One region of the Rothia sp. HMSC065C12 genome, then DNA from elsewhere that is predicted to be linked to it. Evidence: predicted binding sites of a transcription regulator. Region 1 holds the regulator's gene; the other holds the start of a gene.
The links. Region 1 encodes LexA, which represses DNA repair genes until DNA is damaged. Its sites were predicted from a motif close to TCGAACANNTGTTCGA; they were not measured.
Positions count from the first base shown of each region.

Region 1 (8,963 bases):
CCCGAATGACCAGAAGGAGCAGACATAATTTCCCTTTCTCAGCCCTAAACTAAAACTCTAAAACCATGAGGCGAAGGCGGCCCGCCGCTGCACAACAGCCGTGAACCGCCCAACCTAGAAAAACTAGCGGGACACGCCGCGCTGAGCCATCGCCGAAGCATACAGGCACACAGCAGCAGCCGTACCCACATTCAAAGACTCAGCCGAACCATAGACAGGAACAGCCACGCGCATCGTAGCGGCAGCCTTCTCTTCAGCGTTCAAGCCCTGCGCCTCATTCCCGAAAAGCCACATCGTCGGCTTAGAAAGATCAAAATTACCCTTCACACCGGAAGGAGCACTCGCCTCCACACCGGCACGACGAGCCGCAGTGTACTCGCTCAGCTCCTGCAGATTCACCGCACCATAGCCGTCAGCAGCCAGCACAGCAGTACCCTGAGACTTCACATCCTCCGCGAAATCCTCCAGCTGCACGCCCTGAATAATCGGCACATGGAACAGCGAACCCGCAGTAGAACGCACCGTCTTCGGGTTATACAAATCCACCGAGCCCTTAGTCGTAATCACCAAGTCAGCACCGGCTGCATCAGCCACACGAAGAATAGTGCCCGCATTACCCGGATCCTGCACACGAGACAGCACAGCAATCAGCTTCGGGTTCAACGCGCCCTCACCCCACAGCAGCGAGAACGACGCATCCACCATAAAGGAAACCGCAATAATACCCTGCGGGCTCACCGAATCAGCCATCGCCTCCAGCACTTCATCGGTCACCACACGCATAAAGACGCGGCGGCCCTCCTCCGGGGTGGGAGTGCCATACACCTGCTCCAGCAGCTCAGCAATATCCTCATGACGGTCAAAAGCCGCCTCCGTAACGTAGACAGCATCCAGAATCGGCTTCTTCAGATGCGCCTTCAACGCCTCACGCACAGCCTGCGGGCCTTCCACCAGGAACTGGCCCTTCTTCGTGCGGGCAGCGCGGGTACGCAGCTTCGCAATATCGCGGACACGATCTGCCTGCGGATTGGACATCACAACGGGGGTACTAATACGTTCAAAAAAGTTCACTCTTAAAGGGTACAGGCAAAGGCACACCCAAAAACACGGAACAGCCACAAGCACAACCCCAGATACGCAGAAAGCGGCCGCCCACACTCAAAGTGCAGACGGCCGCTCACGACGCTTAAGCATCCTACCCCGAACCTAGATTTTCGAGGTAAGAACACAACCTAGGCTAATTAAGCCTTGGGAGCCGAGGTGTCCTCGGGCAGGTTGTTCTTAGCAATCTCAACCAGTGCGTTGAAGGCAGCGGGCTCGTTAACAGCCAGCTCAGCCAGCATACGGCGGTCAACCTCAACACCAGCAGCCTTCAGGCCCTGGATGAAGCGGTTGTAGGTCAGGCCCTGTGCGCGGGAAGCAGCGTTGATACGCTGAATCCACAGGCGACGGAAGTCACCCTTCTTCTTACGACGGTGGTCGTAGCTGTAAACCAGCGAGTGAGTGACCTGCTCCTTAGCCTTACGGTACAGGCGAGAACGCTGACCGCGGTAGCCGGATGCACGATCGAGAATAGTACGGCGCTTCTTGTGCGCGTTAACCGCGCGCTTCACACGTGCCACGTGTGTCTCCTTCGTCTTATGTCCTGAACAGCTCACATATCACGCTGAACAGGAGCGAGTCTTTAATCAGTGCGCACCACTATCGGTGCGCCAGGTGCAGAGAGTAAGCGTTGCTTACTTACCCAGCATCTTCTTGACAACCTTTGCCTGGCCGCCGGTAACGATCTGGTCAGAAGCCAGACGACGGGTCAGACGAGAGGACTTGTGCTCCAGGTAGTGGCGACGGTTCGCCTGCTGGCGCTTAACCTTGCCGCTACCGGTGAGCTTGAAGCGCTTCTTAGCACCAGAGTGGGTCTTCTGCTTCGGCATAGCTGCCGTTCTCCTTACATTCATCCCCCGCCACAACGGCGGGGTAGCTTAGTGGGGTTGAGCGATACACGCATCAGCCCCAAGGACCAAAGGTGAGGCACCCCCAACGAGGTGCCTCGGAACCGGCACCGGGTGAACCCGCAACACCCACCCAACGGTGGAGGCGCGTGCCCATCCTAAAGTGACGACCCGGTTCCCTACTCGGCGGAAGCCTGTGCCTTCAACTCGGCAGGCATAGCGTCTGCCAAAGAATTAGTTACGGGCTTCGCCTTGGTCGTGTCAATACGCTCGCGACCCTTGCGACCGCCGGCGCCCTGCTCACGGCGAGCCTCTGCCTTACCGCGAAGCGGAGCCAGAACCATCACCATGTTGCGGCCATCCTGACGGGGGCGAGACTCAACGGTGCTCACCTCAGCCAGCTCAGCCGCCAGACGCTCCAGCAGACGCACACCCATCTCGGGGCGCTGCTGCTCACGACCACGGAACTGAATCATTGCCTTGACCTTGTCACCACCGGAAAGGAAACGACGAGCGTGTCCAACCTTGGTTTCGTAGTCGTGGGTATCAATCTTCAGGCGGAAACGGATCTCCTTCAGAACGGCATTAGCCTGCTTCTTGCGGGATTCACGAGCCTTGATTGCGGCTTCGTACTTGTACTTACCGTAATCCATGAGCTTGCACACGGGCGGCTTCGCGTTCGGGGCAACCTCGACCAGGTCGAGTTCGGCGTCCTCAGCCAGACGCAGAGCGTCCTTCAGAGGGACAACGCCTACCTGCTCGCCACCGGGACCGACAAGACGGACCTCGGGAACGCGGATACGATCGTTAATGCGTGGTTCGCTAATGACTAGCTCCTGTGCTCTGTGGGTTTCCCCGTGAATACTATCCGTTGCGGGCACTAAAAAAGCCCCCGCAGTTACACAAGCGGAGGCACAAACCAGCGTACGCCGAAAGCGGCGGACGAACCCGTTCACCTCAAAACTCGCAAACAAACGCCTGCGGCGGTCAACCGGGTGGGAGGCATGCTCCACTTGCAAACTGCCTACAACCATACCGCAGAATCCCCGACAGACGCAAGGAAATAGACGCAAAACACCATAAAAATTGCGGGGACTCCTCCAGAAAGTCCCTAGAAGTGCCCACTCTTAAGGACGCATTTACCGAAACAAACGAAATATGAGATTCTAAGACTATGAGCACTGAAAACACGAACTTCCGCTTCACCGCGGAAGAAGAAACCCCCGTACACGGCCACACCGAACTCACCGAAGAGCAGGTCGAAGCCGTCAACGAACAGCTGCGCGACATCGCAGACGTACCCGCCATCGAAATCATCAGCTCCGCAGCCATCCACATGATGAGCGCTGCAGCCGTCAAGTGCGGCCTAGCAGCAGACGAAAACGCCGACGACCTCAAGGACCTCGACGAAGCACGCAAGCTTATCACCGCACTGGCAGGCCTCGTCACCGCCGCAGCACCCGAAATCGGCTCCCAGCACGCAGCGCCCCTACGCGACGGCCTGCGCACCCTGCAGCTCGCATTCCGTGAAGCATCCCCCTTCCCGGACGAGCCCGGCAAGGGCCCCGGCGAAAAGCTCACCGGCCCGGTCTACTAAACCAGCACGTGTACTAAACCAGGACGCACGCTAAACCAGCTGGTCCACTAAACCGCCCCTGGTTTATGTCATCACGAAGCCCCGTCTCCCTCACGCTGAGGAAGACGGGGCTTCGTCATATATAAAGTCCGTTCGGGTTAGCGGGAACGGTAGCTTTAGCGGAAGCCAGCAGCCTCAAGAGCCTGCTCAAAACTAAAGTTACCCACATACAGCGCCTTGCCAAGCACCACACCCTCCAAACCATGAGGCACCATGGAACGCAGCTTCTCAAGATCAGCCAGCGACGCCACACCACCGGACGCCACCACCCGGCAGGCAGTCTGCGCCAGCACCTCATCCAGCAGCTCCGCACCGGGACCCGCCAGAGAACCGTCCTTGCTCACATCCGTGACGATATAGCGGCGCACGCCCGCGCCCTCCAGCCACGCCAGCGCCTCCGCCAGATCAGGGCCCGACCAGTCGGTACCGCGAGCCACCGTCACCCAGCCCCGCTCAGGGTTATAGCGGGCATCGAGACCAAGAGCCAGAAGATCAGAATCGGCGTAACGAGCCAGAGTGCCTTCAAGCCAGGAAGAATCCGTCAGCGCCGCACTGGTCACGTTCACGCGGTCCGGATTCAGACTCAGGGCACGCTCCAGACTCTCAGCATTGCGCACACCGCCGCTGACCTGAATACGAACCGGAGCGGAGCCGCGGGCATTCTCTGCACGGACGGCGGCAACCACCTCAGCCAGAACCTCAGTATTCGTGCCGCGACCAAATGCCAAATCAAGGTCAACCAGGTGAATCCAGCGGGCACCAGACTTCACCCAGGTCAGAGCCGACTCAACAGGGTCGAGGCGCTGCTCACCACCGGACAGGGTGCCACCCACCGGGCGCACCGCGTAGCCTTCAGAAATATCAACAGCGGGCAGAAGTTCAAGAACGGGTGCAGACATTAGTTACCTCCCGCAGCAGTAGCGGAGTCTCCAGAAGACAGAGACTCAGAAGACAGGCGACCGGTCACCGCCAGGGACGCAACCCAGCGGCGCATAAACTCCGCCCCCAGCTCGCCAGAGCCCACCGGGCAGAACTGCACCGCCGTCAGCGGACCGTTCTCAACCGCCGCGATATAGGCGGGCTCGGTGACAGTCCAAGTCACCGCCGGAGGGGCAATATATTCAATGCTCTGATCAAAAGCCCACTCAAAAACGCCGTGCTCAGATTTGAAGTGAGCCTCGCCCTCAAGATCCTTGAGCAGCGTACTATCGGCGGACGGGCGCAAAGTAGCAACACCGGGAGTTACCTCGCGGGTAGAAAGCTCCACGCCCTCGCCGGGCCACTCCCCCATGCCCTGCACCTGAACCTGCCCCATCTGCGGATGCTCCACCATAATAGAGTCAAAGAGGCAGCTCAGTGCCGCACCGGCAACCAGCACCGGACGACCACCGGCAACGCGGCGGCCAATCACACGCTCAGCGTCCTTAGCTTTCAGGTCTTCGTACGCCTCAAGAGAGCTCGCACCGCCGGTAACCACCATGCCGTCAGCCTCACGCAGCTGATCGGGCACAGCGGTTACGATCACGTCCGCCCCCGCATCCTGAAGAAGCTTCACCAAGGCGCCACGAGTTCCGGGTTCCCCCAAAACAGCAACCACAGGACGAGCAGTCTGAGCATTCTGTACAGATTCAGTTTCCTGTGCAGATTCAATTTCGGTGAGTGTGGGTTCAACGGGAACAGGCATCGGTGCGCTCCTATTTCATAGGCTCAAGAATTCGGCTCAAGCGCTCTAGCTTGAGAGATGAAGGATTCGGAGTCAAGACATCAACCTCATGCAGAAGCCAACCACACACGGGTCCGTACTTAGCGCTGAGTCTGAGGGATTTCCAGACGCTGACCGGCATCAACAGAGGTGCTGGTCAACGAGTTCAACTCCATAATACGAACCACAGTATCACGGGTGTCACCTTGCGGATTCACCGCCTGAGCAATATCCCACAGGGTCTCGCCGTGCTTGACCACAATGACGGTTCGAGTCACCGAAGCGTTCTCCACGGAGGCAGAAGCCGCCGGGCCAAAGAAGCTAATAGCGCCGAGCACAATCAGTGCCGCCAAGGTCAGCAGAGGCAGGCCCTTCAGAAAACCGCGCACAGTGCCAAGACGACGAATAGAACCGGGAACCGAGCGCAGAAGCTCGCCGCCCTTAGCCAGAAGAACACTCTTCGCACTAGGCGCCTGAGCCGCAGAAGATGCCTGAGTAGAAACAACAGGGGTAGAAACGGCGGGAGCGTGAGCGGGCTGAGCCTCCTGCGCGGGACGGGGTGCATGAGCCGCACGAGAAGAGCGAACAGACTGCGAAGACGCAGGCACACGAGAACGCCCCTGCACGGTGCTGGCGGACACGGTGCTGGCGGACGCTGTGCGGGCGGGGTGAAGTACCACCAAACCTGCCGGAAGGTGTGCAGAAGTGCCGTGAGAAGCAATAGGTGCTGCAGTAGTCATTGTGGTTCCTTTCTCTCAGCTCGCCCGGGGTTGCCCCGCGGGTCTAGCAATGCCGAGCGATACCCGCTCGGAGGTCCTAGTTGAGTGATAACTATGGAGTGGTGATTGTTAGGCGATAACTATTGGGTAGCTAGTCCCTAGTAGTTAGGTCAGAGCATTCGGATGCACCGGGTTGATTTGGGTACCCCAGTTTTGAGCCCCCCATCCCCCGCGCTCTCTCTTCGCCAGATGCTTCCTAGAGCATCCGAGGTAGATCATGCGAAGAGAGAGGCAGAGGATTCGAATACATTCGAACACTCATTCGCTCTCGTCTCCCGGAAGACTCCGGGTCGAATCTTCGAATATTTTTCGAACATTCGCCCGCAAATCCCGAATTTCAGGAGAGATTCAAGAGTATATACGAACTCTTGTTCTAAAGTCTAGCAGAGATGTGCTAAAAATTTCTTCGAGTTTCGAAGAAAAAATCTAGAATATTTGTTTGAGTTTTTCGGTGCAGTGTTCTACACTGGTGTCAAGAGACGTTCCACACGCTCCTGATGAGTCCTACTCACAGCAGGTTTCTGTACCCGTTACAGCTTGGTTCTGTATCGAATGCAGGTGCTGCTGGCTGAGTTTTATAGGGCGGAGGCGCATACTCGTTGCCTGTGTATCGCTTCGGTATCGCTTCGGCACGGATAGAATTCCTCCACCCCCTGACGAGATAAGACCCATTTCGGCAGAACCAAAAAATTTTTAGGACACCATCAGAAAACGTGTGAAGCACCCATCCGTGCCCCGACCGGGATACAAGGTCGGAGTACAGACCGAAGGAAAAGAAATGGCAACAGCACCCCGTCCGGCGCTGACCGCGCGCCAGCAGAAGATTCTTGACGCGATCCGCACCGAGATTGAACAAAAGGGTTACCCGCCGTCCATGCGCCAGATTGGTGACATGGTGGGTCTTGCGTCCCTATCCTCGGTCACTCACCAGCTTGGTCGCCTCGAGACTATGGGCTATATTCGCCGCGATCCCAAGCTCCCCCGCGCCATTGAGGTGCTGGATGAGAACGGCGTCGGCATCCACGGTAGCTCCTCCTCGTCCCTGCCCGAGCTGCCGAACTTCGAAGTTGGCGATGAGGACCTCGTACCCGTTCCCCTGGTTGGACGAATTGCAGCGGGCGGTCCCATCACTGCCGAGCAGTCCGTGGAGGATGTGCTCGCCCTGCCCCGCCAGTTGGTCGGTAACGGCAAGCTGTTCATGCTCAAGGTCAAGGGCGATTCCATGATTGACGCCGCAATCTGCGACGGCGACTGGGTGGTTGTCCGCGAGCAGCACACCGCGGACAACGGCGATATCGTTGCTGCTCTGCTCGACGATGAAGCAACCGTGAAGGTGTTCCGTCAGGTCGACGGCCACACCTGGCTCATGCCGCGCAACTCCAACTACGAGCCGATTATGGGCGACCGCGCAACCGTCATGGGTAAGGTCGTCTCCGTGCTGCGTAGTCTCTAAAAGATGCAGTCTCTAGAGACATAACCGCTAGGCTTTTAGCTCTATATAAAAATCACCCCGGTGACACGTGAATGTTCACGTGTCACCAGGGTGATTTCTATATTTCCAAAGCGGAAGGTGCGGTGCAGCCAGGAATGGAATCCACCCGAGCTAACGCTCAATACTCGCCGAAAGACGAGCCAGCGCGCCAATTACGGCTGCCTTATTCTGGGTCGACCACATCGGCGGCATAGCCTTCATCAAGAAACCGCCGTAACGCTTGGTTGCTACACGAGAATCCAGCACAGCCACCACGCCGCGGTCAGACACCGAACGGATTAGGCGACCGGCGCCCTGCGCCATACGAATCGCCGCGTGGTGAGCAGAAACCGCCATAAAGCCGTTACCGCGGTGACGGTTCACTGCCTCCGTACGAGCCTGCGCAATCGGGTCATCCGGGCGGGGGAACGGGATGCGGTCCATCACCACCAGGCGGCAAGAGTCACCGGGAACGTCCACGCCCTGCCACAGGCTCATCGTGCCGAACAGGCACGAATCGACGTCCTCGCTGAACTCTTCCACCAGAGCCTTGAGCGAAGACTCGCCCTGCAGAAGAATGTTCAGGTCGCTGTGCTCACGCATGTATTCGGCGGCACGCTCGGCGGCACGCTTCGAGGAGAACAGGCCCAGGGCACCGCCTTCCGACGCCTCGCACAGCTCACGCAGACGCTCCAGCTGACCTTCATGCACACCGAATCCCGGAGGTTTCAAATCCCCGGCGACGTACATGATGCCCTGCTTGCGGTAGTCGAAAGGCGAACCTACGTCGATGCTCGTCCAGCGCGGCGCGCCCTCACCCTGCAGTCCCAGGGCACCGGCGGCAACGTCAAAAGAGTCACCCACTGTCAGGGTCGCACTCGTCAGAATCACGGTGCGGTCAGCGAACAGACCGTCACGTAGCTGCAAACCGACGCTCAAGGGGGCGATGTTCAGGGTCGCCGGGTCGGTATCGGAAGCAGCCACATAGCGGCCGTTCTCCCAACCACCCTGACGAGAAATCCACAGCACGTCCTGCTCGCCCGAAGCCTCCAGGATGCGGCTACTCATATCGTGTACCTCAGAGACACGCGAGCGCGCCATCTGCAGGCCGGCGTCAACGTCCTGACCGTCCGGTTTGGTATCGGACAGGGCGGTGCGGGCGGCATCATTGACCGCAGAAATAGCAGTCAAAAGGCGACCGTCCAGGCCCTTCAGCAGGCCTTCGGCAAGACCCTCGAACGCGGTCTCCAAGGTGCCGGCAGCCATTTCCAGTGCGCCGGAATCAGCCTTCGAATGCTTCTTTACGCTACGCGCCGCACGGCGAACCATCGCAACCGTCAAAGAACCAGACACGGCACCGGTCACGCGGTCCACCAGCTCATGAGCCTCATCAATAATGACCGTCTCATGTTCGGGCAGAACCTTC
Region 1 covers NZ_KV807670.1:270,898-279,860, reverse strand. Annotated here, with positions in the region: gene HMPREF2836_RS01340 (cation diffusion facilitator family transporter) at 1-26, opposite strand, end outside; gene HMPREF2836_RS01335 (TrmH family RNA methyltransferase) at 124-1,125, opposite strand; gene rplT (50S ribosomal protein L20) at 1,242-1,622, opposite strand; gene rpmI (50S ribosomal protein L35) at 1,737-1,931, opposite strand; gene infC (translation initiation factor IF-3) at 2,129-2,830, opposite strand; gene HMPREF2836_RS01315 (DUF1844 domain-containing protein) at 3,124-3,546, shown strand; gene HMPREF2836_RS01310 (HisA/HisF-related TIM barrel protein) at 3,702-4,484, opposite strand; gene HMPREF2836_RS01305 (type 1 glutamine amidotransferase family protein) at 4,484-5,269, opposite strand; gene HMPREF2836_RS09060 (LysM peptidoglycan-binding domain-containing protein) at 5,389-6,027, opposite strand; gene lexA (transcriptional repressor LexA) at 6,845-7,519, shown strand; gene HMPREF2836_RS01290 (ATP-dependent DNA helicase) at 7,670-8,963, opposite strand, start outside.

Region 2 (8,963 bases), on a different contig from region 1:
CCGGCACCGTACATGACCAACGAGAACCTGGAGTACTACCAGGACTCCTACGAAATTGGTTACGAGAAGATCATCGACACCTACGCTGTGGCAACCCAGCACGTGGACCAGGGCCTGTCGCTGACCCTCTTCTTCCGCGATACCGCAACCACCCGCGATATCAACCGCGCCCAGATTTACGCATGGCGTAAGGGCATCAAGACCATCTACTACATCCGTCTGCGTCAGATGGCTCTTGAGGGTACCGAGGTTGAAGGCTGCGTATCCTGCATGCTCTAGCCCGAATGCTGTGACGCATTCAGCCTGAGCTGGCACACTATAACTAAAGACTGGAAGGGGCGGTTACGGTAAACACGCAAACCGCCTGCGCGACTGGCTGGCCGCGCGTGGGACCGTAACCGCCCCTTAAGAATTGGAGAATTACTAATGAGCGAAAAGGTGAAGCTCGTCGACCACGTGGTCGAGGCTATCAACTGGAACCGTATTGAGGACGAGAAGGACCTTGAGGTTTGGGATCGTCTGACCGGTAACTTCTGGCTGCCGGAAAAGGTGCCGCTGAGCAACGACGTGCCCTCCTGGAAGACTCTGACCGAGGAAGAGAAGCAGCTGACCATGCGCGTCTTCACCGGTCTGACCCTGCTGGACACCATCCAGGGTACTGTCGGTGCTGTGTCCCTGCTGCCGGACGCTGTGACCGCGCACGAAGAGGCCGTGTACACCAACATTGCGTTCATGGAGTCCGTGCACGCAAAGTCGTACTCCTCAATCTTCTCGACCCTCGCCTCCACTAAGGAGATTGACGAGGCGTTCCGCTGGGCTGCTGAGAATGAGCACCTGCAGAAGAAGGCGAAGATTGTTCTGTCCTACTACACCGGTGACGACCCGCTGAAGAAGAAGGTCGCCTCCACTCTGCTGGAGTCCTTCCTGTTCTACTCGGGCTTCTACCTGCCCATGTACTGGTCTTCGCACGCGAAGCTGACCAACACCGCTGACCTGATTCGTCTGATTATTCGTGACGAGGCAGTGCACGGCTACTACATTGGCTACAAGTTCCAGCGTGGCCTGGCGAAGGAGTCCGCGGAGCGTCAGGCAGAGCTGAAGGAGTACACCTTCAACCTGCTGTACGAACTGTACGAGAACGAGGTGGCGTACACCCACTCCCTGTATGACGGTGTGGGTTGGAGTGAGGACGTTAAGAAGTTCCTGCACTACAACGCTAACAAGGCTCTGATGAACCTGGGCTACGAGCCGATGTTCCCGGCGACCGTGACTAACGTGTCCCCGGCGATCCTGTCGGCGCTGTCCCCGAACGCTGATGAGAACCACGACTTCTTCTCCGGTTCCGGCTCCTCCTACGTCATTGGTAAGGCCGTGAACACCGAAGACGAGGACTGGGACTTCTAAGCACCCTTTCTTGCCTTTAGTTATGAGGCTGAGATAAACCGAGCGGAACCCCCGCGTGTCCACTGTGGATGCGCGGGGGGTTCCGCCGTTTAACCGGGCTATTTAGCGTGCCGGGATGCCCAGGATTCCCCGGTTTAACCTGGCACGGAAGCGCTCGGGAATCGGGGGAGTAGGAGCGGTTTTTCTGGTTCCTTTCGGGTTCCGGTTGTCGGGATTTTTACCTTCACCCCGTAGCATAAAAAATTATTGATATATCGGGGTGCGGGGCGTACTCTGATACGACTAACTATCAACGCAGATTTGAAAGGAACATCATGCGTTCAGTTGTTATGGAAGCCCCCGGCAAGGTCGTCGTCAACGAAGTCGACAAGCCGACCCTCCTCGAACCCACCGACGCCATCATCAAGCTCGCAGCATCCTGCATCTGCGGCTCCGACCTATGGCCCTACCGCGGCGCACAGCCCGTCGACCACCGAGCCATGGGCCACGAATACATTGGCGAGGTCGTAGAGGTCGGCTCCGAGGTCACCACCGTAGCCCCCGGCGACTTCGTCGTAGGCTCCTTCTGCATCTCCTGCGGCGAGTGCGAAACCTGCACCGCAGGCTACCCCTCCCGCTGCCTCAAGGCAATCGCAGCAGGCGACGCCTTCATCGGCATGCGCTCTAACGGCACCCAGGCAGAGTACGCCCGCGTGCCCTTCGCAGACGGCACCCTCGTCAAGACCCCCGCAGCCCCCACCGAAGAGCAGATCCCGCACCTGATGGCGGCATCTGACGTGCTCGGCACCGGCTGGTACGCAGCAGACGCAGCGCAGGCAGGCCCCGGCAAGACCATCGTCGTTGTTGGTGACGGCGCAGTCGGCCTGAGCGCAGTCATCGGCGCTAAGCAGCTCGGCGCGGAGAAGATTATCATCATGTCCCGCAACCCCGAACGTCAGGCGCTCGCTAAGGAATTCGGCGCAACCCACATCGTGGAAGAGCGCGGCGAAGAGGGTATCGCCAAGGTTCTGGAACTCACCGACGGCGTGGGCGCACACGGCGTTGCGGAGGCTGTTGGCTCCCAGCAGTCCTTCGACCAGGCACTCGGCTGCGTACGCCACGGCGGCTACATCGGCTTCGTGGGCGTGCCGCACGACAGCGCCATCGGCACCGATAAGCTCTTCGACAAGCAGGTTCACCTGGAGGGCGGCCCCGCCCCCGTGCGCAAGTACCTGCCGACCCTTATCGACCTGATTTACAAGGGTGAAATTGAGCCCGGTAAGGTGTTCGACCTGGTTCTGCCCATCGACGAGGCAGCTAAGGGTTACGAGGCAATGGACCAGCGTACCGCCACCAAGGTTCTGCTGACCATGCCGTAATAGCCGCTCGTATCGCCGGTTCTTGTGCCTTCTTGTATCGGCAACCCGGCGTGTATGCGCTACTAATCCCCGCACCGATCCTGCCGCTCCACGTGAGCGTAGGGTGCCGGTTGCGGGGATTAGTGCATTAAAAATTGGGTTTATTTGCCACCTTTCGGCGAGGTGAGGGACAAATGAGTGAGCCAAGGCATAGAATAAAAGAGCATGATTCGTACAACTCGAAGGATGACAATGACGAAGAAGCCTTTCCCTTCCGACCTCGAAATCGCACTTGCCGCCGATCTTTGGCCTATTAATAAGATCGCAGCGGACAACGGCATCAGCGAAGATCGCCTTGAACCCTACGGCAAGTATGTCGCTAAGGTCCTCCTCGACGAAACCACCAACGCAGAGACCGCCCGCAAGCGCGGCTCCAAGTACATCGTGGTTACCGCAGTCACCCCCACCCCACTCGGTGAAGGTAAGACCGCAACCTCCGTCTCCCTCGCACAGGGCTTCGCCCAGACCGGCCGCAAGGCAATCCTGGCTCTGCGCCAGCCCGCAATGGGCCCGACCTTCGGCATCAAGGGCGGTGCAGCAGGCGGCGGCTACTCTCAGATTGTTCCCATGGAGAAGCTGAACCTGCACCTGACTGGCGACTTCCACGCCGTCACCGCAGCGCACAACCTGCTTGCCGCCATGATTGACAACCACCTGCACCACGGCAACGAGCTGCGCATCGACCCGCGCGCAATCGAGTGGCGCCGCGTTATCGACATGAACGACCGCTCCCTGCGCAACATCGTCGTGGGCCTGGGCGAACGCATGGACGGCGTGGTCCGCGAGACCGGTTTCGACATCACCAGCGCCTCCGAAATCATGGTGATTCTCTCGCTGGCAACCTCCTTCAAGGACCTGCGCGAGCGCCTGGCAAAGATTGTGATCGGCCTGAACTACGACGGCGAGCCCGTCACCGCAGCCGACCTGAAGGCTGACGGCGCAATGTCCGTCATCCTGGCAGACGCAATCAACCCGAACCTGCTGCAGACCCTGGAGCACACCCCCGCACTGATTCACGCGGGCCCCTTCGGCAACATCGCAACCGGTAACTCCTCCGTGGTCGCCGACTACGTTGGTCTGGAGTACTCCGACTACGTGATTACCGAGGCTGGTTTCGGTGCCGATATGGGTGCGGAGCGTTTCTTCAACGTCAAGTGCCGCGTCTCCGGCCTGAAGCCGGACGCAGCAGTGCTCGTCGTAACCGTGCGCTCCCTGAAGTCCCACTCCGGCCTGTACAAGATCGTTCCGGGCAAGCCCCTGCCCGAAGGCATGCTGCAGGAAAGCCCCTCCGACGTGGAGAAGGGCGCAGAGAACCTGAAGAAGCACATCGAGATTGTGCGCAACTTCGGTGTTCAGCCGGTCGTGGCAATCAACGCCTTCCCGACCGACTTCGAGTCCGAGCACGAGACCATCCGCCGTATCGCTGAGGAAGCTGACGCTCGCGTCGCTATCCACCGCGGTGTGGCTGAGGGTGGTAAGGGCACCACCGACCTGGCAGACGTGGTTGCTGAGGCATGTGACGACGTTTCGGATCTGAAGTACACCTACGATCTTGAGGACTCCATCGAGACCAAGATTGAGAAGGTTGCGACCAAGGTCTACGGCGCGGACGGCATTTCGATTGCTCCCGCTGCCGCTAAGCAGCTGAAGCGTTTCGCTGAGCTGGGCTACTCGCACCTGCCCGTGGTTATCGCGAAGACCCATCTGTCCATCTCTTCGGATGCAACTCTGAAGGGCGCACCGACCGGCTGGACCCTGCCCGTGCGCGAGGTTCGCCTGGCTGCAGGTGCCGGTTACGTCTACGCTATCTGCGGCACCATGCGCACCATGCCGGGCCTGAGCAAGAGCCCCGCAGCTGAGCGCATCGGCTTCGACGAGAACGGCGTGATGGTCGGCCTGTCCTAAAGCGGCTGTTCCAGCTGATTTATAGCTAGTGGAGGCGGCGCTCCTTCCCCACAGCGGGGGAGAGGCGCCGCCTTTGCTGTGCCCTATGGTGCTTTTGTAGAGTGCTCTGCCCCAGATACATGGAAGCACGAGGGGCGAATACGAGGTGCGCAACGCTTGAGGGCGAGGGAGCTCTTGAAAACAGAGTGAAACCAGACTGCAACCAAGCTGAAACCTGGCTACAACCAGACTGCAACCAGGGGGAGTGAAGGATCCTGAAACCCCTGGTGGAGGGGTCTTTCAACCTTTCATTGAGGCTTCTAGGGCGCCTGTTTTGAGGGCGGAATTGGTACGTGCTGGTTAATAATTGGGCTCTATTTGTGCTTGAAGGTCAGGTTTTATTAAACAATCTATAGAGGTTGATTTTTTAGTGACACACTGTCTTGCATTTTGTGAAAATACGGTATTGACTAGGTATTTTGCTTTTTGAAAGGGGTTTTAATGGGTGCACTCAGTGAATCTGAAAGTGGGGCTGATGTTATTGTTTTGTAATAAAACCTCTACTTTAGGGGGTACCTACAGGGGTAAAACAGACCAATTGATTTTGCCCTCGCGCGAATAATTGTGCAGATTTTGAACGGTGAGCAGTACATTTTTTCCTGCTCATGAAGTTGCAAGTACTTGAAGATACTTTCACCTTAACCCTCTACTTCCGCAGAATACCGGGCTAAAACTGTGTATTGAACCTTTGGGATTGCCGAGTGTGGAGCTTAAGTTAAAGGTGCACCGAAGTGCCAAAAGAGGGAAATTCTAAAATTATTTTGGGTGAAATAAGTCACGCTAAAACTCGAAAAAAATGAAATTGGTACGTATGGATACCCTAAAAAACACCTGTTTTTATTACAGAATGATTACAATGAGGCGCGGGTCACTAAATCCGGCTCTCCGTACCAAATTGGGTGGTAAAACAGCCCCCAAAAAGTTCGCTACTATTGAGTCATCAAGTAATCGTGAGATTTCCAAAGTCCTCGGGTTGCTTGTGTTTGAGTGAGTGATAGATACCCCTGGGTGTCATGAGAAGCGACTGTGTATCGATGCGCAGTCGCTTCTCTGTTTAACTTTTGAATTTCAGTGGAACCTCAGCCGGGCGGAATCCAGCCGGAACCTAATCCGTACCGAGCATGCTCCAGAATCTGTTCCCTGTGCATCCCGCACAAGCAACCCGTACATGTATCCCGCGCGTTCAACGCCGAATGCGCTGATAGGGGAGCGAACCGCATAGGCGCATGCTGTGCGGTCACAACCCCTACACTGGAACTATGACTACTTACCCCGAACCCACCCTCATCTTTGAGAACCCCGAACTGACCGTCCGTGCGTTCAGTGTCTCCGAGATGGACAATAGCGTCTACCTCATCACCATGCGCGCCACCGGCGAGCAGGTGCTCATCGACCCTGCAGACGATGCAGAAGAACTCTACGCATTCACTCTTGACGCGCTCCTGAACGACTGCCCGCAGCTCGAACTGGCAGACGGCGAAGAACGCCGCGTGCGCGTCATGGAGAAGGAAGAGGACTTCAACTCCATCAGGCCCCGCACTATTGGTCTGACCGGCATTCTGGTTACTCACGGCCACTGGGACCACATCCGCGCTATTAAGGAGCTCGACCACCTCACCGGCGCCGTGACCTCCGCGGGTGCAGCTGACGCTGCTGAGATTAAGGAACTGGAAGACTACATCGTCGAAGAAGAGCTGACCGGCGGCGAAAGCTTCGACTTCTACCTCTCCGACACCGTCATCCGCGCCCTGCACGTGCCCGGCCACACCCCCGGATCCATCGTCTACACCCTCGAAACCACCTGGGAAGACGGCACCCCCGCAACCCTGCTGTTCACCGGCGACGCCCTCTTCCCCGGCGGCGTGGGCAAGACCGATTCCCCGCAGCAGTTCGGTGAGCTCTTCTCCAACGTGCTCGAAAAACTCTTCGGAGGCTTCGAAGACGACGCCATCGTACTGCCCGGCCACGGCCGCTCTACCACCCTCGGCGACGAGCGCCCCCACCTGGAAGAGTGGGGAACCCGCGGCTGGTAGGCCGCACTTGATGAATTGCGCCTCCTAGTCCACCTCATATAAGTACTGCACCCTCATGCCTTCACCCGCCGCATAATCCCGCTGGTGAAAGGCGTGAGGGTGTAGAATTTAAGTTCGAAGATAAGACGAAAGGATTTTCGATGACACCCCGCCCGGCACACGGTAGCACCGCACTCAAAGCGAACGATCTGACCAGCATCCGGGTTCAGGGTGCCCGCGAAAACAACCTCAAGAACGTAGACCTCACCATTCCGCGTGATGCGATGGTCGTCTTCACCGGCCTCTCCGGCTCCGGTAAGTCCTCCCTCGCCTTCGACACCATCTTCGCGGAAGGCCAGCGCCGCTACGTTGAGTCGCTGTCCTCCTACGCGCGCATGTTCCTCGGACAGGTCGACAAGCCCGACGTAGACTTCATCGAGGGCCTATCCCCGGCGGTGTCTATCGACCAGAAATCCACCTCCAAGAACCCGCGCTCAACCGTCGGTACCATCACCGAAATCTACGACTACATGCGTCTGCTCTGGGCACGCATCGGTCACCCGCACTGCCCCGAATGCGGCGAAGAAATCACCCAGCAGACCCCGCAGCAGATTGTGGACATTCTGCAGGAGTACCCCGAACGCACCCGCCTGCAGATCCTTGCGCCCGTCGTCAGCGCACGTAAGGGCGAATTCGTGGACCTCTTCAAGGACCTGCTCACCCAGGGCTACTCGCGTGCCCGCGTGGACGGCGAAACCGTGCAGCTCTCCGACCCGCCCAAGCTCGCCAAGCAGTACAAGCACACCATCGAGGTGGTCGTCGACCGCATCGTCATTAAGGACGGTATTCACCAGCGCCTGACCGACTCCATCGAAACAGCGCTCAAGCTCGCTGACGGCCGCGTACTCATCGACTTCGTGGACCGCGAGCAGGACGACCCCGAACGCACCCGCTCCTTCAGCGAAAACCTCGCCTGCCCCAACAACCACCCGCTGCAGATCGACACCATCGAGCCGCGCGCCTTCTCCTTCAACTCGCCGTTCGGCGCATGTAGCGCCTGCGACGGCATCGGCTCGCGCCTGGAAGTAGACACCGAGCTGCTCGTACCCAACCCCGACCTGACCCTCGGCGAGGGCGCTATCGCCCCCTGGTCGCAGGGCAAAGCAACCACTGAATACTGGCTGCGCCTGCTCGCAGGCCTGGGGGAGGAGCTCGGCTTCGACCTGAACACCCCCTTCAAGGACCTGCCCGCCAAGACCCGCGCCGCCATCCTGGACGGCAAGGACTACAAGGTTGAGGTCTCCTACCGCAACCGATTCGGCCGCGAACGCCGCTACACCTCCGGATTCGAAGGTGTGAAGGCGTACATCAAGCGCAAACACGAAGAAACCGAATCGGACTTTGCCCGCGACCGCTACGAACAGTACATGCGCCAGGTCGCCTGCCCCTCCTGCGGTGGCGCGCGCCTGAACCCGACCATCCTCGGCGTGAAGGTTGGCGGCCAGTCCATCGCAGACATCACCGACATGTCCCTGGCTAACGCGCTCGCCTTCGTGCGCGGCCTGCAGCTCAGCGCCCGCGAAGCCAAGATTGGCGAGCAGGTCCTCAAGGAAATTGACGCGCGCCTGCAGTTCCTGCTGGATGTGGGCCTGGACTACCTGACCCTCTCACGCTCCGCCGGTACGCTCTCCGGCGGTGAGGCGCAGCGCATCCGCCTCGCAACCCAGATTGGTTCCGGCCTGGTCGGCGTGCTCTACGTGCTCGATGAGCCCTCCATCGGTCTGCACCAGCGCGATAACCGCCGCCTCATCGAAACCCTGACTAAGCTGCGCGACATGGGCAACACGCTCATTGTGGTTGAGCATGACGAAGACACCATGCGCGAAGCCGACTGGATCGTGGACGTAGGACCCGGCGCCGGCGAGCACGGCGGCGAAATCGTACACTCCGGCAGCTTTGAGGAGCTGCTGAAGAACACCAAGTCCATTACCGGCGACTACATGGCTGGCCGCCGCAGCATTGAGGTGCCCGCATCCCGCCGCCCCGTGGACAAGGAACGTCAGCTGATCGTGCGCGGCGCCCGCGAAAACAACCTCAAGAACGTGACTGTGTCCTTCCCGTTGGGCGTGTTCACCGCGGTGACCGGTGTGTCCGGCTCGGGTAAATCGACCCTCGTCAACGACATTCTGTATACCTCCCTGGCGAA
Region 2 covers NZ_KV807678.1:411,826-420,788, reverse strand. Annotated here, with positions in the region: gene nrdE (class 1b ribonucleoside-diphosphate reductase subunit alpha) at 1-279, shown strand, start outside; gene nrdF (class 1b ribonucleoside-diphosphate reductase subunit beta) at 427-1,404, shown strand; gene HMPREF2836_RS06005 (zinc-dependent alcohol dehydrogenase family protein) at 1,719-2,762, shown strand; gene HMPREF2836_RS06000 (formate--tetrahydrofolate ligase) at 2,994-4,706, shown strand; gene HMPREF2836_RS05995 (MBL fold metallo-hydrolase) at 6,005-6,778, shown strand; gene uvrA (excinuclease ABC subunit UvrA) at 6,919-8,963, shown strand, end outside.
Region 2: uvrA (excinuclease ABC subunit UvrA) is a predicted target of LexA. The motif match lies at 6,881-6,896, and genes of this name have one in related genera.